DNA from 2 places in the Variovorax sp. GW822-FHT04E09 genome. Region 1 is predicted to be linked to the other one. Evidence: predicted binding sites of a transcription regulator. Region 1 holds the regulator's gene; the other holds the start of a gene.

Evidence for each region. Region 1 encodes sigma-54, which starts transcription at its own class of promoters, with help from an activator protein. Its sites were predicted from a motif close to TGGCANGNAANCTGCTTT; they were not measured.
Region 2: the regulator sigma-54 is predicted to act here: its motif matches at 4,491-4,508, upstream of AC1RL8_RS06880 (nitrate regulatory protein).

Annotation. Positions count from the first base shown of each region.
Region 1 is NZ_JBXAMR010000010.1:62,464-69,739, forward strand. Features, by position in the region: gene argS (arginine--tRNA ligase) at 1-809, shown strand, start outside; gene AC1RL8_RS28695 (SPOR domain-containing protein) at 824-1,591, shown strand; gene AC1RL8_RS28700 (thiol:disulfide interchange protein DsbA/DsbL) at 1,744-2,388, shown strand; gene lptA (lipopolysaccharide transport periplasmic protein LptA) at 2,511-3,230, shown strand; gene lptB (LPS export ABC transporter ATP-binding protein) at 3,227-4,021, shown strand; gene rpoN (RNA polymerase factor sigma-54) at 4,039-5,628, shown strand; gene AC1RL8_RS28720 (phospholipase D family protein) at 5,639-7,255, shown strand.
Region 2 is NZ_JBXAMR010000001.1:1,491,458-1,498,733, reverse strand. Features, by position in the region: gene AC1RL8_RS06895 (ABC transporter ATP-binding protein) at 1-693, opposite strand, end outside; gene ntrB (nitrate ABC transporter permease) at 690-1,613, opposite strand; gene AC1RL8_RS06885 (CmpA/NrtA family ABC transporter substrate-binding protein) at 1,627-2,874, opposite strand; gene AC1RL8_RS06880 (nitrate regulatory protein) at 3,194-4,459, opposite strand; gene tsaD (tRNA (adenosine(37)-N6)-threonylcarbamoyltransferase complex transferase subunit TsaD) at 4,560-5,621, shown strand; gene AC1RL8_RS06870 (alpha/beta hydrolase) at 5,557-6,315, opposite strand; gene AC1RL8_RS06865 (Hsp20/alpha crystallin family protein) at 6,506-6,874, opposite strand; gene AC1RL8_RS06860 (branched-chain amino acid ABC transporter substrate-binding protein) at 7,002-7,276, shown strand, end outside.

The sequences.
Region 1 (7,276 bases):
AGGACGGCGCGCTGTGGCTGAAGTCGACCGACTACGGCGACGACAAAGACCGCGTGATGAAGAAGCAGGACGGCACGTACACCTACTTCGTGCCCGACGTCGCGTACCACATCGCCAAGTGGGAGCGCGGCTTCCACAAGGTCGTGAACATCCAGGGCACCGACCACCACGGCACCATCGCGCGCGTGCGCGCCGGCCTGCAGGCCGCGGGCGAAGGCATTCCCGAGGGCTACCCCGACTACGTGCTGCACACCATGGTGCGCGTCATGAAGGGAGGCGAAGAGGTCAAGATCAGCAAGCGCGCCGGCAGCTACGTCACGCTGCGCGACCTGATCGAGTGGACCAGCACCGATGCCGTGCGCTTCTTCCTGCTCAGCCGCAAGCCCGACACCGAATACACCTTCGACGTCGACCTGGCGGTCACCAAGAACAACGACAACCCCGTGTACTACGTGCAGTACGCCCACGCGCGCATCTGCTCGGTGCTCGCGGCCTGGGGCGGCGACGTGGCCGCGCTCAAGGCGGTCGACCTGTCGCCGCTGGACAGCCCGGCGGCCCAGGCGCTGATGCTGCTGCTGGCCAAGTACCCGGCCATGCTGACGGCGGCAGCGAAGGATTTCGCCCCGCACGACGTGACTTTCTACCTGCGCGAACTCGCGGCCAGCTACCACAGCTACTACGATGCCGAGCGCATCCTGGTGGACGACGAGCCGGTCAAGCTGGCGCGTCTCGCACTCGTCGCAGCGGCCGCGCAGGTGCTGCACAATGGCCTCGCGATCCTCGGCGTCAGTGCGCCGAGCAAGATGTGAATCACCCTCTGAACATGAAGAAGACAAGCAGACAACGCGGCAACATCGTCATCGGGCTGATCATTGGCCTGGTGCTCGGTCTGGGCGTCGCCCTGGGCATCGCGGTCTACGTCACCAAGGTGCCGATCCCGTTCGTCAACAAGACGCAACGCGGCGGTGCCGAGCAGGACGAAGCCGAAGCCCGCAAGAACCGCGACTGGGACCCGAACGCGCCGCTGGCCGGCAAGGCCGGCGCGCCCAAGCCCGCCGCCACGCCGCCGGCCGCCACGGCCACCGGCCCGGTGAACCCGATCACCGGCGCGCCCGCCACCGTGGCGCCCGGCACGCCGCCCGTCGCCACCGCGCCGGTCACCGCCCCGGCCCCCGTGGTGGTGGCGCCCAAGCCGGCGCGCCCCGCGCCGGTGCCGGCCGAAGCCAACGCCCTGCCGCCGTCGAACGATCCGCTGGGCGACCTCGCCCGCGCCCGTGCGGGCGGCAGCACGACCACCGCGTCCGCCGCGCCGAGCCACACGGCCGCCGCCGCACCGTCGTCCTCGGGTGCCGATCCCTTCATGTACTTCGTGCAGGCCGGCGCCTTCCGCACCACCGACGACGCCGAGGCGCAGCGCGCCAAGCTGTCGCTCATGGGCGTCGAGGCCAAGGTCACCGAGCGCGAGCAGGCCGGTCGCACGGTCTACCGCGTGCGCGCGGGCCCGTTCAACAAGAAGGACGACGCCGACCGGCTCAAGGAACGGCTCGACGGCGGCGGTCTCGAATCGGCGCTGGTGCGCGTGCAGCGCTGACCGACGCTTTTCTTGAACAGCCTTTAAGCTCTCGCCCGCGCGGCATTCGCCGCACTCGTTTGTCAATTCCAGCGCCTCGGGCGCGCCGCCCACGGGGAACTCCCGGCGGCGCGCCGGCTCTGTACTGCGGTACCCACAGGAGAACCTTTTCCATGAAACGTCGTGACTTTTCGCTGGCCGCCACTTCGATCGGGCTGCTTTCGCTGGCTGCCGTTCCGGCACACGCCCAGCGCGCCCCCAAGGCCGGCACCGATTTCCTCGTGCTCGACAAGCGCGTGCCCGTCGATGCACCCGCCGGCAAGGTCGAGGTGGTCGAGTTCTTCTCGTACAACTGCCCGCATTGCAACGACTTCGAGCCCTCGCTCGAAGCCTGGGTCAAGGCAGCCCCGAAGGAAGTGGCCTTCCGCCGCATCCCCGTGCCCTTCGTGGGCAACGACGTCGAGGCCAAGCAGCGCCTGTACTTCACGCTCGAAGCCATGGGCAAGCTGGACGAGTACCACTCGAAGGTGTTCGCCGCCATCCACGCGCAGCGCCAGAACCTGAACGGCGACGCCAACATCCAGGCCTGGGCCGAGCGTGCCGGCCTCGACGGCGCCAAGTTCAAGGAAACCTTTGCGTCCTTCGGCGTGGCCAGCAAGGCTCGCCGCGCGGCGCAGCAGACCGAGGCCTACAAGGTCGCCGGCGTGCCGGCCCTGGCCGTGGCGGGCCGCTGGTATGTCGACGGCGAAACCGCCGGCAGCATGTCCAAGGTGCTGCAGGTCGCGACCTTCCTCATCGGCGAAGCCAAGAAGGGCTGACAGACCCGGCGACCTGGTTCTTCGGTCGAATGCAAGGCCCGCTTCGGCGGGCTTTTTCATTGGCGGCGGTGGGCAATTGCCATCCCACGCATACAATGTTTCAGAGCAAGTTTCGTGCCTTTATGACATTGCCCTCCATCCCCACATTCCCCACCCTTCGTCGCCTCGGCCGCCTGGCTTTCGGCGCGCTGTTGCTGGCCGGTGCCGCCTCGGGCGCCCTGGCCGAAACCGCCGACCGCACCAAGCCGATGAACATCGAGTCCGACTCGATGCGCTACGACGACCTGAAACAGACCAGCGTGTTCACCGGCAACGTGCTGGTCACGAAGGGCACGATCATCATCCGCGGCGCGCGGCTGGACGTGCGCCAGGACGCCGAGGGCTACCAGTACGGCGTGGTCACGGCGGCGCCCGGCAAGCTGGCCTATTACAAGCAGAAGCGCAACGCCGGCGACGAGTGGATCGAGGGCGAGTCGGAAGTCATCGAGTACGACAGCCGCGCCGACAACGTCAAGTTCATCCGCCGTGCCGTCATGCGCCGGCTGATCGGCGCCACGGCCAACGACGAGAGCAGCGGCGCGCTGATCGTCTATGACCAGAGCAACGACACCTACACCGTCAACGGTTCCCTCGTGCCGCCGAACGCCGGCGTCTCGGCGGGCGGTGGCGGCCGCGTGAAGGCCATCCTCACGCCGAAGGCCACGCCGGCCCCGGCGGCGCCCGGCTCCGCACCGGCGGCCGGTGGCAAGAAGCCCGCGGCCCCGGCACCCACCCCCGCGCCCGGCGCCGGGCTGCGCCCGACCACCACGCTGGGCGGCACCGAAGGGGAAGGGCGCAAGTGATCGAAACCGCAGGAACCCAGACCGCCGACGGCATTCCAGGCAGCCGCCTCGTGGCGCGCGGCCTCAAGAAGAGCTACGGCAGCCGCACGGTCGTGAAAGACGTCTCGCTCGACGTGCAAAAGGGCGAGGTCGTCGGACTGCTCGGCCCCAACGGCGCGGGCAAGACCACCTCGTTCTACATGATCGTCGGGCTGGTGCGCGCCGACGCCGGCGAGATCACCATCGACGGCGAGCCCATCGCCCACATGCCCATCCACCGCCGCGCGCGCATGGGCCTGAGCTACCTGCCGCAGGAAGCCTCGATCTTCCGCAAGCTCACGGTCGAGGAAAACGTGCGCGCCGTGCTCGAGCTGCAACGCGAGCCCGACGCCAACGGCCGCATGATGCCGCTGACCAAGCAGCACACCGAAGAGCGCCTGGCCGACCTGCTGGCCGACCTGCGCGTGGACCACCTGCGCGATTCGCCCGCGCTCGCGCTGTCGGGCGGCGAGCGCCGCCGCGTTGAAATTGCACGCGCGCTGGCCACCCAGCCGCGCTTCATCCTGCTGGACGAGCCCTTCGCCGGCATCGACCCGATCGCGGTGATCGAGATCCAGCGGATCATCAGTTTCCTGAAAGAGCGCGGCATCGGCGTGCTCATCACCGACCACAACGTGCGTGAAACGCTGGGCATCTGCGATCACGCGTTCATCATCAGCGACGGGCACGTGCTGGCACAAGGCACACCCTCGGAGATCGTCGACAACGCCGAGGTACGCAGGGTGTACCTGGGCGAGCACTTCCGCATGTAAGGGAGGGTCGGGTCTCCATGAAGCAAGGGCTGTCCCTTCGCGTCTCGCAGCATCTGGCCTTGACGCCTCAGCTGCAGCAGTCGATCCGGCTTCTGCAGCTCTCCACGCTCGAACTGAGCCAGGAGGTGGAGCAGATGCTGGACGAGAACCCGTTCCTTGAACGCACCGCGGAAGAAGCGGCGCGCGAGGAGTTCGGGCTGGACACGGCCGATGCGCCGGTGCCGCGCGACGACGCGGGCGAGGGGGAGGCCGAGTTCACGCCGTCCGCCGCCAGCACGTCCTCCACGTCCAGCGACACCACCACCTCGACCCCCGACACCGACGGCCCCGCCGCCGAGATCGCCGAGCGCGAGCCCGACTGGGAAGGCGACGGCACCGTCGACATGGCGCCCGACGACAGCGAGTGGGGCAGCGATGCGCCCGCGCGCCAGAACAACCTGGGCGACGACGAGCGTGCCGACGCCACCGAACTCGCGCGCAGCCAGGAGTCGCTGCAGTCGTTCCTGCACCGCCAGGCGCTGAGCCTGCGGCTCAATGAAAACGACTGCGCCGCGCTGCGCTTTTTGATCGAGTCGCTCAACGACGACGGCTACCTCGAAGACTCGCTGCCCGCATTGGCCTCGGGCCTGGCGGGCGACGACAACGACCAGTTCGACGACCTCGTGCACCACTTCCAGGTGGCGCTGGGCCTGCTGCAGAGCCTGGAGCCGGTGGGCGTCGGCGCGCGCGACCTCGGCGAATGCCTGAGCATCCAGCTGAAGGCGCTCGCCAGCGAAGACGAGACCGAGGCCGAAGCGCTCATCCGCAAGACCGCCATCGCGATCTGCAAGCAGCCCATGGAGCTGCTCGCGCGGCGCGACTTCAAGCGCCTGGCCACGCTCACGCGCACCAACGAAGACCTGGTGCGCTCGGCGCTGCAGATCATTGCGCGGCTCGAACCCAAGCCGGGCCGCCGTTTCGTCGACGTCGAGCGCAACATCGTCATTCCCGACGTGATCGTCACCAAGACCGGGCGCGGCACCAACGTGAAGTTCCGCGTCATGCTCAACCCCGAGGTCATGCCGCGCCTGCGCGTGCACGACATCTACGCCGGCGCGCTCAAGTCGCACAAGGGCGAAGGCAGCCAGGCGCTGTCGCAGCGGCTGCAGGAGGCGCGCTGGTTCATCAAGAACATCCAGCAGCGCTTCGACACCATCCTGCGCGTGAGCAACGCCATCGTCGAGCGCCAGAAGAGCTACTTCGTGCACGGCGAGTTGGCCATGCGCCCGCTGGTGCTGCGCGAGATCGCCGACGAGCTGGGCCTGCACGAGTCGACCATCTCGCGCGTGACCACCGCCAAGTACATGGCCACGCCCTTCGGCACGGTCGAGCTGAAGTACTTCTTCGGCTCGGCGCTGGGCACCGAGACCGGCGGCAACGCGTCGAGCACCGCGGTGCGCGCGCTCATCAAGCAGTTCGTGAGTTCCGAGAGCATCAAGAAGCCGCTGTCCGACAGCCAGATTTCCGAGATGCTGAAAGAGCAGGGCATCGAGTGCGCGCGCCGCACCGTCGCCAAGTACCGCGAAGCGCTGCGCATCGCGCCCGCCAATCTGCGCAAGGCACTCTAGAAGACCGACGATGACGAGCCGCCTGCTGTCGCGCTGTGGGCATTGGGTGGTCGTCGTCGCGGCGGCGCTGCTGTTTGCCGGCTGCGCAACGCTGCCCGACGACGCACCGCGCCCGCCCACCAAGGCCATCACCGTCTCGACCGACACCGCGCTCGGCAAGATCGCGCTGGCCTCGCAGCCCGACCCCGACCTCAGCGGCTTTCGCCTGATGCCCGGCGGCGACTTCGCCTTCGACACGCGCTTGCAGCTGGCGCGCCGCGCGCAGCGCACGCTCGACGTGCAGTACTACCAGATCGAGAACGACGAGACCGGCCGCTACCTGCTGCGCACCCTGCGCGATGCGGCCCAGCGCGGCGTGCGCGTGCGCCTGTTGATGGACGACCTGTACACCTCTGGCGAAGACGAGCTGCTGCTCGGCCTGGCCGCCACGCCGAACGTGGAGCTGCGCCTGTTCAACCCGTTCCCGGCCGGGCGCGGCAGCCTCTTGAAGCGCTTCACCGCTTCGCTGTTCGACTTCAGCCGCGTCAACCGCCGCATGCACAACAAGCTCTTCATCGCCGACGGCGCGATGGCGGTGGCGGGCGGGCGCAACATCGGCAACCAGTACTTCCGCCGCACCACCGGCCCGAACTTCATCGACCTCGACACCTTCGTGACGGGTGCGCTGATCCCGCGCCTGGGCGTGCTGTTCGACCAGTACTGGAACAGTCCGCACGTGCGCCCGATCGGCGCGGTCGTGCACACCGACCTGCCGCGCGAGGAGCTGCAGCGCCGCTTCGACGCCGCCACCGGCCCCGACACCACGCCGCCGCCGCCCAAGCCCGCGCCCAACGACCTGCTCGGCTACAGCCCGGTGGCCGACGACCTCGACGCCGGCAAACTGGGCCTGATCTGGACCACCGCCGAGGCGTATGCCGATTCACCCGACCGCGTGATCGGCAAGACCGCGTCGTATGGCGGCGTGCCGCTGCTCGACGTGGACAGCGTGCGCTACAACGTGGTCGAGCAGATGCGCCGCGCGCGCAGCGAGGTGACGCTGGTCTCGCCCTACCTGATCCCGGGCGCGTCGGGGCTGGAGGTGATGCGTGAGATCCGCGGACGCAACGTGAAGATCAGCGTGGTCACCAACTCGCTCGCCGCCACCGACGAACCGCTCGTGCACACCGCCTACCGCCGCTACCGCGCCGACATGCTGGCGCTGGGCGCCGAGCTGCACGAGCTGAGTTCCGCGCGCACGCGGCGCAGCGTGCGGCTGGGTTTGTTCGGCACCTCGGTGGGGCGGCTGCACGCCAAGTCGGCGGTGATCGACCAGCGCATCCTGTTCGTCGGCTCGATGAATTTCGATCCGCGCTCCGAGATTCACAACACCGAGATCGGCCTGTTCATCCGCAGCCCCGAGATGGCGCAGCAGACACTGAAGCTGCTCGACGTGCTCAAGCAGCAGGGCGCCTACCGGCTGCGCTTTGCCGAAGGCGCCGATGCGGGCGCCACCGGCTCGCGGCGCATCGAGTGGGTCAGCGAGGAAGGCGGCAAGACCACCGTGCTGCACGAAGAACCCGACTCGGGCTTCTGGGACCGCACCATGCTCGAGCTGCTGGCGCCGCTCACGCCCGAGAGCTTGCTGTAGCGCAGCGGTGCTTTGCGAAAG
Region 2 (7,276 bases), on a different contig from region 1:
GATGTCCACCGCCAGCACGTCGCCGATGGTGGCGGCCGGGCCGTTGGTGAGCATCACGATGCGGTCGCTGAGCAGCACGGCCTCGTCGACGTCGTGCGTGACCATGACGACCGTGCTGCGCGTCTTCTGCACGATGGCGAGCAGCTCGTCCTGCAGCTTGGCGCGGGTGAGGGCGTCGAGCGCGCCGAAGGGCTCGTCCATCAGCAGCACCTTGGGTTCCATCGACAGCGCACGGGCGATGCCCACGCGCTGCTTCATGCCGCCCGAGATTTCGCCGGGGCGCTTCTGCGCGGCGGGCGTGAGGCCCACCAGTGCGAGGGCCGCGTCGGTGCGCTCGCGCAGCTGCGCCTTGTTCTCGGTGGCCGCGAACACGCGCTCGACCGCGAGGTACACGTTCTCGAAGCAGGTGAGCCAGGGCAGCAGCGAGTGGTTCTGGAACACCACGGCCCGCTCGGGCCCCGGGCCCTTGATCTCCTTGTTGGCGCACAGCAGCACGCCCTGCGTGGGCGTGGTCAGCCCGGCGATGAGGTTCAGCAGCGTCGACTTGCCGCAGCCCGAGTGCCCGATGAGCGTGACGAACTCGCCCTTGGCCACGTTCAGGTTCACGTCGCGCAGCGCGACGAAGCGGCCCTTGGGCGTCTTGAACGCCTGTTCGACACCGTGGATCTCGATGTACTTCGAATCGTCGTTCATGACTTCACCTCTTCGAACGTGAATGCGGTGGCGAGCTTGATGAGCGCGAACTCCAGCACCAGGCCGACGATGCCGATCACGAAGATCGCGATGATGATGTTGGCGACGTTGAGGTTGTTCCACTCGTCCCACACCCAGAAGCCGATGCCGACGCCGCCCGTGAGCATCTCGGCCGCGACGATCACCAGCCACGCGGTGCCCACCGCCAGGCGCACGCCCGTGAGCATGTAGGGCAGCACGGCCGGAAAGAGGATCTTGGTGAGGATCTTCCATTCGCTGAGGTTGAGCACCTTCGCCACGTTCATGTAGTCGCTGGGCACGCGCTGCACGCCCACGGCGGTGTTGATGACCATCGGCCAGATCGAGCAGATGAAGATGGTCCAGATCGCGGCCGGGTTGGCGCCCTTGAACACCAAGAGGCCGATGGGCAGCCACGCGAGCGGCGACACCGGACGCAACAAGCTGATCAGCGGGTTGAACATGCGTGAGAGGAACTCGAAGCGCCCGATGGCGAAGCCGGCCGGAATGCCGACCGCCGCCGCCAGGCCGAAGCCCAGCGCCACGCGCTGCAGCGACGACAGCACGTTCCAGCCCACGCCCTGGTCGTTCGGGCCCTTGCTGTAGAACGGGTCGCTGAACACCGTGAGCGCCTGCTGCCAGGTGGCCAGCGGCGAGGGAAAGCCGGTGGTGCTCTTCATGGCCACGATCTCCCACACCAGCACCAGCAGGCCGAAGCCCAGGAACGGCGGGAGCACGCGCATCCAGAAGGCGCGCAGGTCCAGGGGCGTGCGGGTGCGGGGCACTGGTGCCGCCGCCGCAACGGCCGCAGCGGGGGCGGGTGCCAGGGGCCTGGACACCACGGGCGCGGCGACCTGCGAGGTCACGGCGTCGAGCGGGGAATGGAAGACAGCGCTGACCATGGTGCGTTTCTCCTCAGACATGGAGCTTGAAAGACTCGGCGTACTTCTTCGGGTCCTTGCCGTCCCAGACGGTGCCGTCGAAGAGCTTGCTGGTGCGCAGCACGTCCTTGGGCACGGGCGTCTGCGTGGCGGCGGCGGCCTGCTTGTAGATGTCGATGCGGTTGATCTCGGTGGCCACCTTCAGGTAGTCGGGGTGCTCCTTCAAGAGGCCCCAGCGCTTGTGCTGCGTGAGGAACCACATGCCGTCCGACAGGTACGGGAAGTTCACGGCGCCGCCGTTGTAGAACTTCATGTGGTTGGGGTCGTCCCAGCTCTTGCCCAGGCCGTTGGTGTAGCGGCCCAGGATGCGCTGGTTGATGGCGTCCACGCTGGTGTTGACGTAGCTCTTGTCAGCAATGGTTTCGGCCATCTTGTTCTTGTTCTGCAGGCCGGTGTCGATCCACTTGCCGGCCTCGAGGATCGCGGCCGTGACGGCGCGCGCGGTGTTCGGGTATTTCTTCGTGAACTCCGCGGTGCAGCCCAGCACCTTCTCGGGGTGGTCCTTCCAGATGTCCTGCGTGGTGATGCCGGTGAAGCCGATGCCGTCCATGATCGCGCGCTGGCCCCAGGGCTCGCCCACGCAGTAGCCGTCCATGTTGCCCACGCGCATGTTGGCCACCATCTGCGGGGGCGGCACGGTGATGTTCTTCACGTCCTTGAACGGGTCGATGCCGGCCGAGGCGAGCCAGTAGTAGAGCCACATGGCGTGCGTGCCGGTGGGGAAGGTGTGGGCGAAGGTGTATTCGCCCTTTTCCTTGGCGATGAGCTTGGCGAGCGAGGCGGCATCGACCGCGCCCTTGTCGGCCAGCTTCTTCGACAGCGTGATGGCCTGGCCGTTGTTGTTCAGGGTCATGAGCACGGCCATGTCCTTCTTCGGGCCGCTCACGCCCAGGTGCATGCCGTACACGAGGCCGTAGAGCACGTGCGCCATGTCGAGGTCGCCGTTCACGAGCTTGTCGCGCACGCCGGCCCAGCTGGCTTCCTTGCTCGGCACGATCTTCACGCCGTACTTCTTGTCGATGCCCAGCACCGAGGCCATCACCACGCTGGCGCAGTCGGTCAGCGGGATGAAGCCGATCTTCACTTCTTCCTTCTCGGGCTTGTCCGAGCCCTGGGCCCAGACGGCGGCGCGCAGCGCGGGGTCGATGCCCACGGCGCCGAGGGCGGCGGCCTGCAGCACGCGGCGCCGGCTCAGTTTGGTTTTCAGCAGCAGATCGGACATGGCGGGGCTCCAGAAGTGAAAGACAAAAACGAAAAGGCGTCCGCACCGCGCAGGGGCTGCTCGTGAACGAGCCCTTGCGGGATGGGGACGCCTTTGTCCGGTTCGGTGGGCCGCACCCGCCGTTGGGTGCAACCTGCCTTTGAGACCTTGCGGTCCCGTGCCAAGGACTACGCAAGCGACGTGCCAGCTCGAACCTGCCGTTGGAGGCTATGGAAAAGATAGCTGGCAGGGCGCGCCGGTGCAGGGGAAAGTTCCAGCCGGCCTGCGAAACCGGGCTACGCACAACTGTTGTGCGCTGCACCAATCCAAGCGGCTGGGGTCAGCGCCGCGGTGCAGGTTCGAGCGGCAGGTAGTCGGCCATGGCCAGCATCGACTCGGCCACGTCGACGAGGCGGCGCTTCTGGTTCATGGCGGTCTGGCGCAGCATCTTGTGCGCCTCGGCCTCGCTCAGGCGCCGGTGCGCCATCAGCAGGCCCTTGGCGCGCTCGACGATCTTGCGTTCGTTGAGCGAGGCACGCACGGTGTCGAGTTCGTCGCTCATGGCCTGCAGGCGCTGCGACTGCTCCTGGACCATGTCGAGCACCGAGCGCTCGAGGTGGCGCCCGAGCTGCGCCGGCGTGGCGTCCTGCGCCTGCTGGGCATCGTCGAAGAAGAGCGCGCCGCCGGCCTGCGGGGCCAGCGTGCCGAGCAGCTGCCGGTAGGCCGCCAGCTCGCTGCGCGCCTGGGCGGTCTTGTGGTCGCACAGCGCGCGCAGGTCGGCCGAGAGGCGGTTCTCGACCGTCTGCATGGCGTCGATGCGCCGCGTGCAGCAGTCGAACCAGGCCTGGCTCAGCAGCGCGTCGGCCGGCACCGAGGTGGCGCCCTTGCGGCGCAGGCGCTCGAGCTCGGCCAGCACGGCGTCCGACTGGCTGTCGTGCCAGAGCGTGCGCACCGCGTCGCCCGAGAAATCGATGAACACCTGGAAGCAGCGCTCCTGCGACTCGATGAGGTGGCGCCACTGCTGGCGCTGCGCGTCGTCGCCCCGGCCCAGCGCGAGCGCGGCGGCGCCGAAGGCCCGCTCCTGGCCGGCGAACTCCTTGCCCTGCATGAAGTTGAACATCGCCACCAGCAGGCGCGAGATCTCGGGGTCGGTGGCGCCGTCGGCCGCCTCGAACACCACCGCCAGCAGGCCGGCCACCAGCTTGGCGAAGGCGGCCACGGCCTGCGCCGGCTGGAGTTCGAGCGCGTCGATGCGCCGGCGCAGCGCAGGCAGGGCGTCCAGGCCCGGCAGCACCCAGGCGATGCGGCTGAACAGGCGCGCGCCGTGGCCGGCGCCCACCGCGCGGTGGTGCTCGGCCTCGAGCCGGTCGAAGCCGGCGCGCACCTGCTGCTCGAGCGCCAGGCATTCGGCGATCTGCGGGCCGCGCTGGTCGGCAAAGCGCCCGCCGTGCGAGGCCAGGAACACGTTCGACATGCCGCGCTCGCGCTGCAGCGCATGCACGAGCCGCCCGATCGCGCCGACCAGCTCGCTGGTGCGCGCGAGCTGGTCCAGCGCGTCGATCTCGCATCGGCGCGCGGCGATCAGGAAGCTCAGGCCGGAAGTCATTCGTGGGGGCGCAGAAGGGGCGCCTTCCGCTCGTGCAACTTCCGTGCCTCGCTTGCCCCTTCGCGGGCGCCGCCGGCGGGCGGCCCCTACACTCGGCGCCATGCTCTTGTTGGGAATCGAATCATCCTGCGACGAGACCGGCGTGGCGCTGGTCGAGTCGCACGGCGACGCGCTGCCGCTGCTGCGTTCGCACGCGCTGCACAGCCAGATCGCCATGCACCAGGCCTACGGGGGCGTGGTGCCCGAGCTGGCCAGCCGCGACCACATCCGCCGCGTGCTGCCGCTCACCGAAGCCGTCATGGCCGAGGCCGGTCGCTCGCTGGCCGAGATCGACGTGGTGGCCTACACGCGCGGGCCCGGCCTGGCCGGCGCGCTGCTCGTGGGCGCGGGCGTGGCCTGCGCGCTCGGCGTGGCGCTGGGCAAGCCGGTGCTGGGGGTGCATCACCTCGAAGGGCATCTGCTGTCGCCGTTCCTGAGTGCCGATCCGCCCGAATTTCCGTTCGTGGCGCTGCTGGTGTCGGGTGGCCACACGCAGCTGATGCGGGTCGACGGCGTGGGCCGCTACGAACTGCTCGGCGAGACCATCGACGACGCGGCCGGCGAGGCCTTCGACAAGAGCGCCAAGCTCATGGGCCTGCCGTACCCCGGCGGCCCCTGGCTCGCGAAGCTGGCCGAAGGCGGCGACGCCGCGGCCTTCAAGCTGCCGCGCCCGCTGCTGCACAGCGGCGACCTCGACTTTTCGTTTGCCGGCCTGAAGACGGCCGTGCTCACGCAGGCCAAGAAGCTCGGCGACCAGCTCGAGGCGCGCAAGGCCGACCTGGCCGCCTCCACGCAGGCGGCGATCGTCGAAGTGCTGCTGAAGAAGTCGCTCGCGGCGCTGGACCAGACCGGCCTGAAGCGGCTGGTGGTCGCCGGCGGCGTGGGGGCCAACAAGAACCTGCGCGAGCAACTGAACGCGGCCTGCGCCAAGCGCAAGGTGCGCGTGCACTACCCCGAGCTGCACCTGTGCACGGACAACGGCGCCATGATCGCCATGGCCGCCGCGATGCGGCTGCAGTCAGGCCTGTCGCAGGCGAGCGAGCGCTACGCCTTCGACGTCAAGCCGCGATGGCCGATGGCATCGCTGATGACGCCCGAGACGCCGCTGCCGGAAACCGCGTAGCCGGCTGCGGCCGTGCGCGCCCCAGCGAGGGCAGCGGCAGCACGTCGAGCACGTTGCGCCAGAGCTGGCGCCACTCGGGCCAGTCGTGGCCGCCTTCGGTCGTGAACACGCGCCCCGGGGGCAGGGCGTCGGCCAGCAGCTTGTGGTTGCTGGCAAAGCGGTCGGCCAGGCCGAAACCCAGGTACAGCGGCGGCAGGTCCTGGGAAGGCTTCGGCGCCAGGTACTGCTGGAAGAAGGGCCAGAGCTTGCGGTCGGGTTCCTCGTCGGGCTGCGGCCCGGTGGGCGCCTGCCAGGCGCGCAGGCCGCCGGCCTTCTTGATTTCCGCGCCGAGCACGCGGCGCCCGAGGTAGGGCGCCAGCGCCACGATGCCATCCACCGAGCCCGGCCGCGCCAGTTCGTGGATCAGCGCGCCGAACCCGCCGATGGAAATGCCGACCAGCCAGATCGAGGTGTAGCCTTTGGCCCGCTGCGGCTCGATGACGTCGGCATGCAGCCGCTCGCTGAGGGTCTGGTCGTAGTAGTAGGAGACGTCCGCATCGACCAGCAGTGCGTCGGCTGCGAGGTGCCGCTCGCGCACGGCGCTGATGAAACCCTCGCGCTCGAACTCTTCGGGTTTGAGGTAGGCCCCTGGCAGGAAGATCAGGAGCGTGTCGGACCGTTCATTGTCATTGGCTGACTGCAGGTGCGTTTTCATGGTGCCTTGAGGCACACCCGCTGTCCGCACCGCCCGGGAACTCGATGCGTTTACGAGATGCCCACGAAGAAGAAAGTACTAATAAATCGTCACATCATGTGACGTTATCCGGCACTATTGTGAATACGGCGCTTGTTTAAAGTCAAAACAAGCTGTCACTAACATTTTCTTCGTGGGGGCATCGCCGGGACTAGTTGATCTGCAAGTGCGAAACCTGGCTTGCGGGCACCAGCTTGCCCAGCTTCAGGGTCAGCACGCCGTTCTCCAGCTTGGCTTCGCTGGTGGCCAGGTCGATGGCTTGCGGCAGCTCGTAGGCGAGCTTGATCTGGCGCTTGGCTTCGGCCTTGCTTTCGATGCGGACCACGGCGCCTTCGATGGCCACCGACAGGTCTTCACGCGACAGGCCGGGCACGTCCAGCGACAGGGTCCAGCTCTTGTCGTCCTGCTCGACCAGGGGCGAGCGGCGGGCGCCGGCAAAAGCCTCGTTCACGAAGCGCTCGAAAGCGCGGTCGTGGGCACGGGGAGCGAAATGCGCGCGGTGGGTGGGGGTGAAGAACATGGCGAAAACTCCTGGGTGAATGAACACAATGGGGACATGGAATGTGTGTCCCTTACACTGCGCGGCCTTTCCATCGTGAGTGCCGCTTGACACCTCATCTAGGCGCATCGGCACGCGTTTCAAGACAATGAAAACCCCCTTTATTTGGCGCCGCCGGGCCTTGAAATTCGCAGCGGCGGCGCTATGCGCGACCCCGTTCGCCGGCCTGGCCCAGGCCCCGCAACCCGCCCCCATCCGACTGGCGCTCATCGAGAGCATGAGCGGCCCCTTCGCCAACACCGGCGAGGCCGTGTTTCGCAACCTGCAGTGGGCCGTGGAGCGCGTGAACGCGCGCGGCGGCGTGAAGCTGCCGGGCGGCGCGCGGCCGCTGCAACTGGACCGCTACGACAGCAAGGGCCAGAA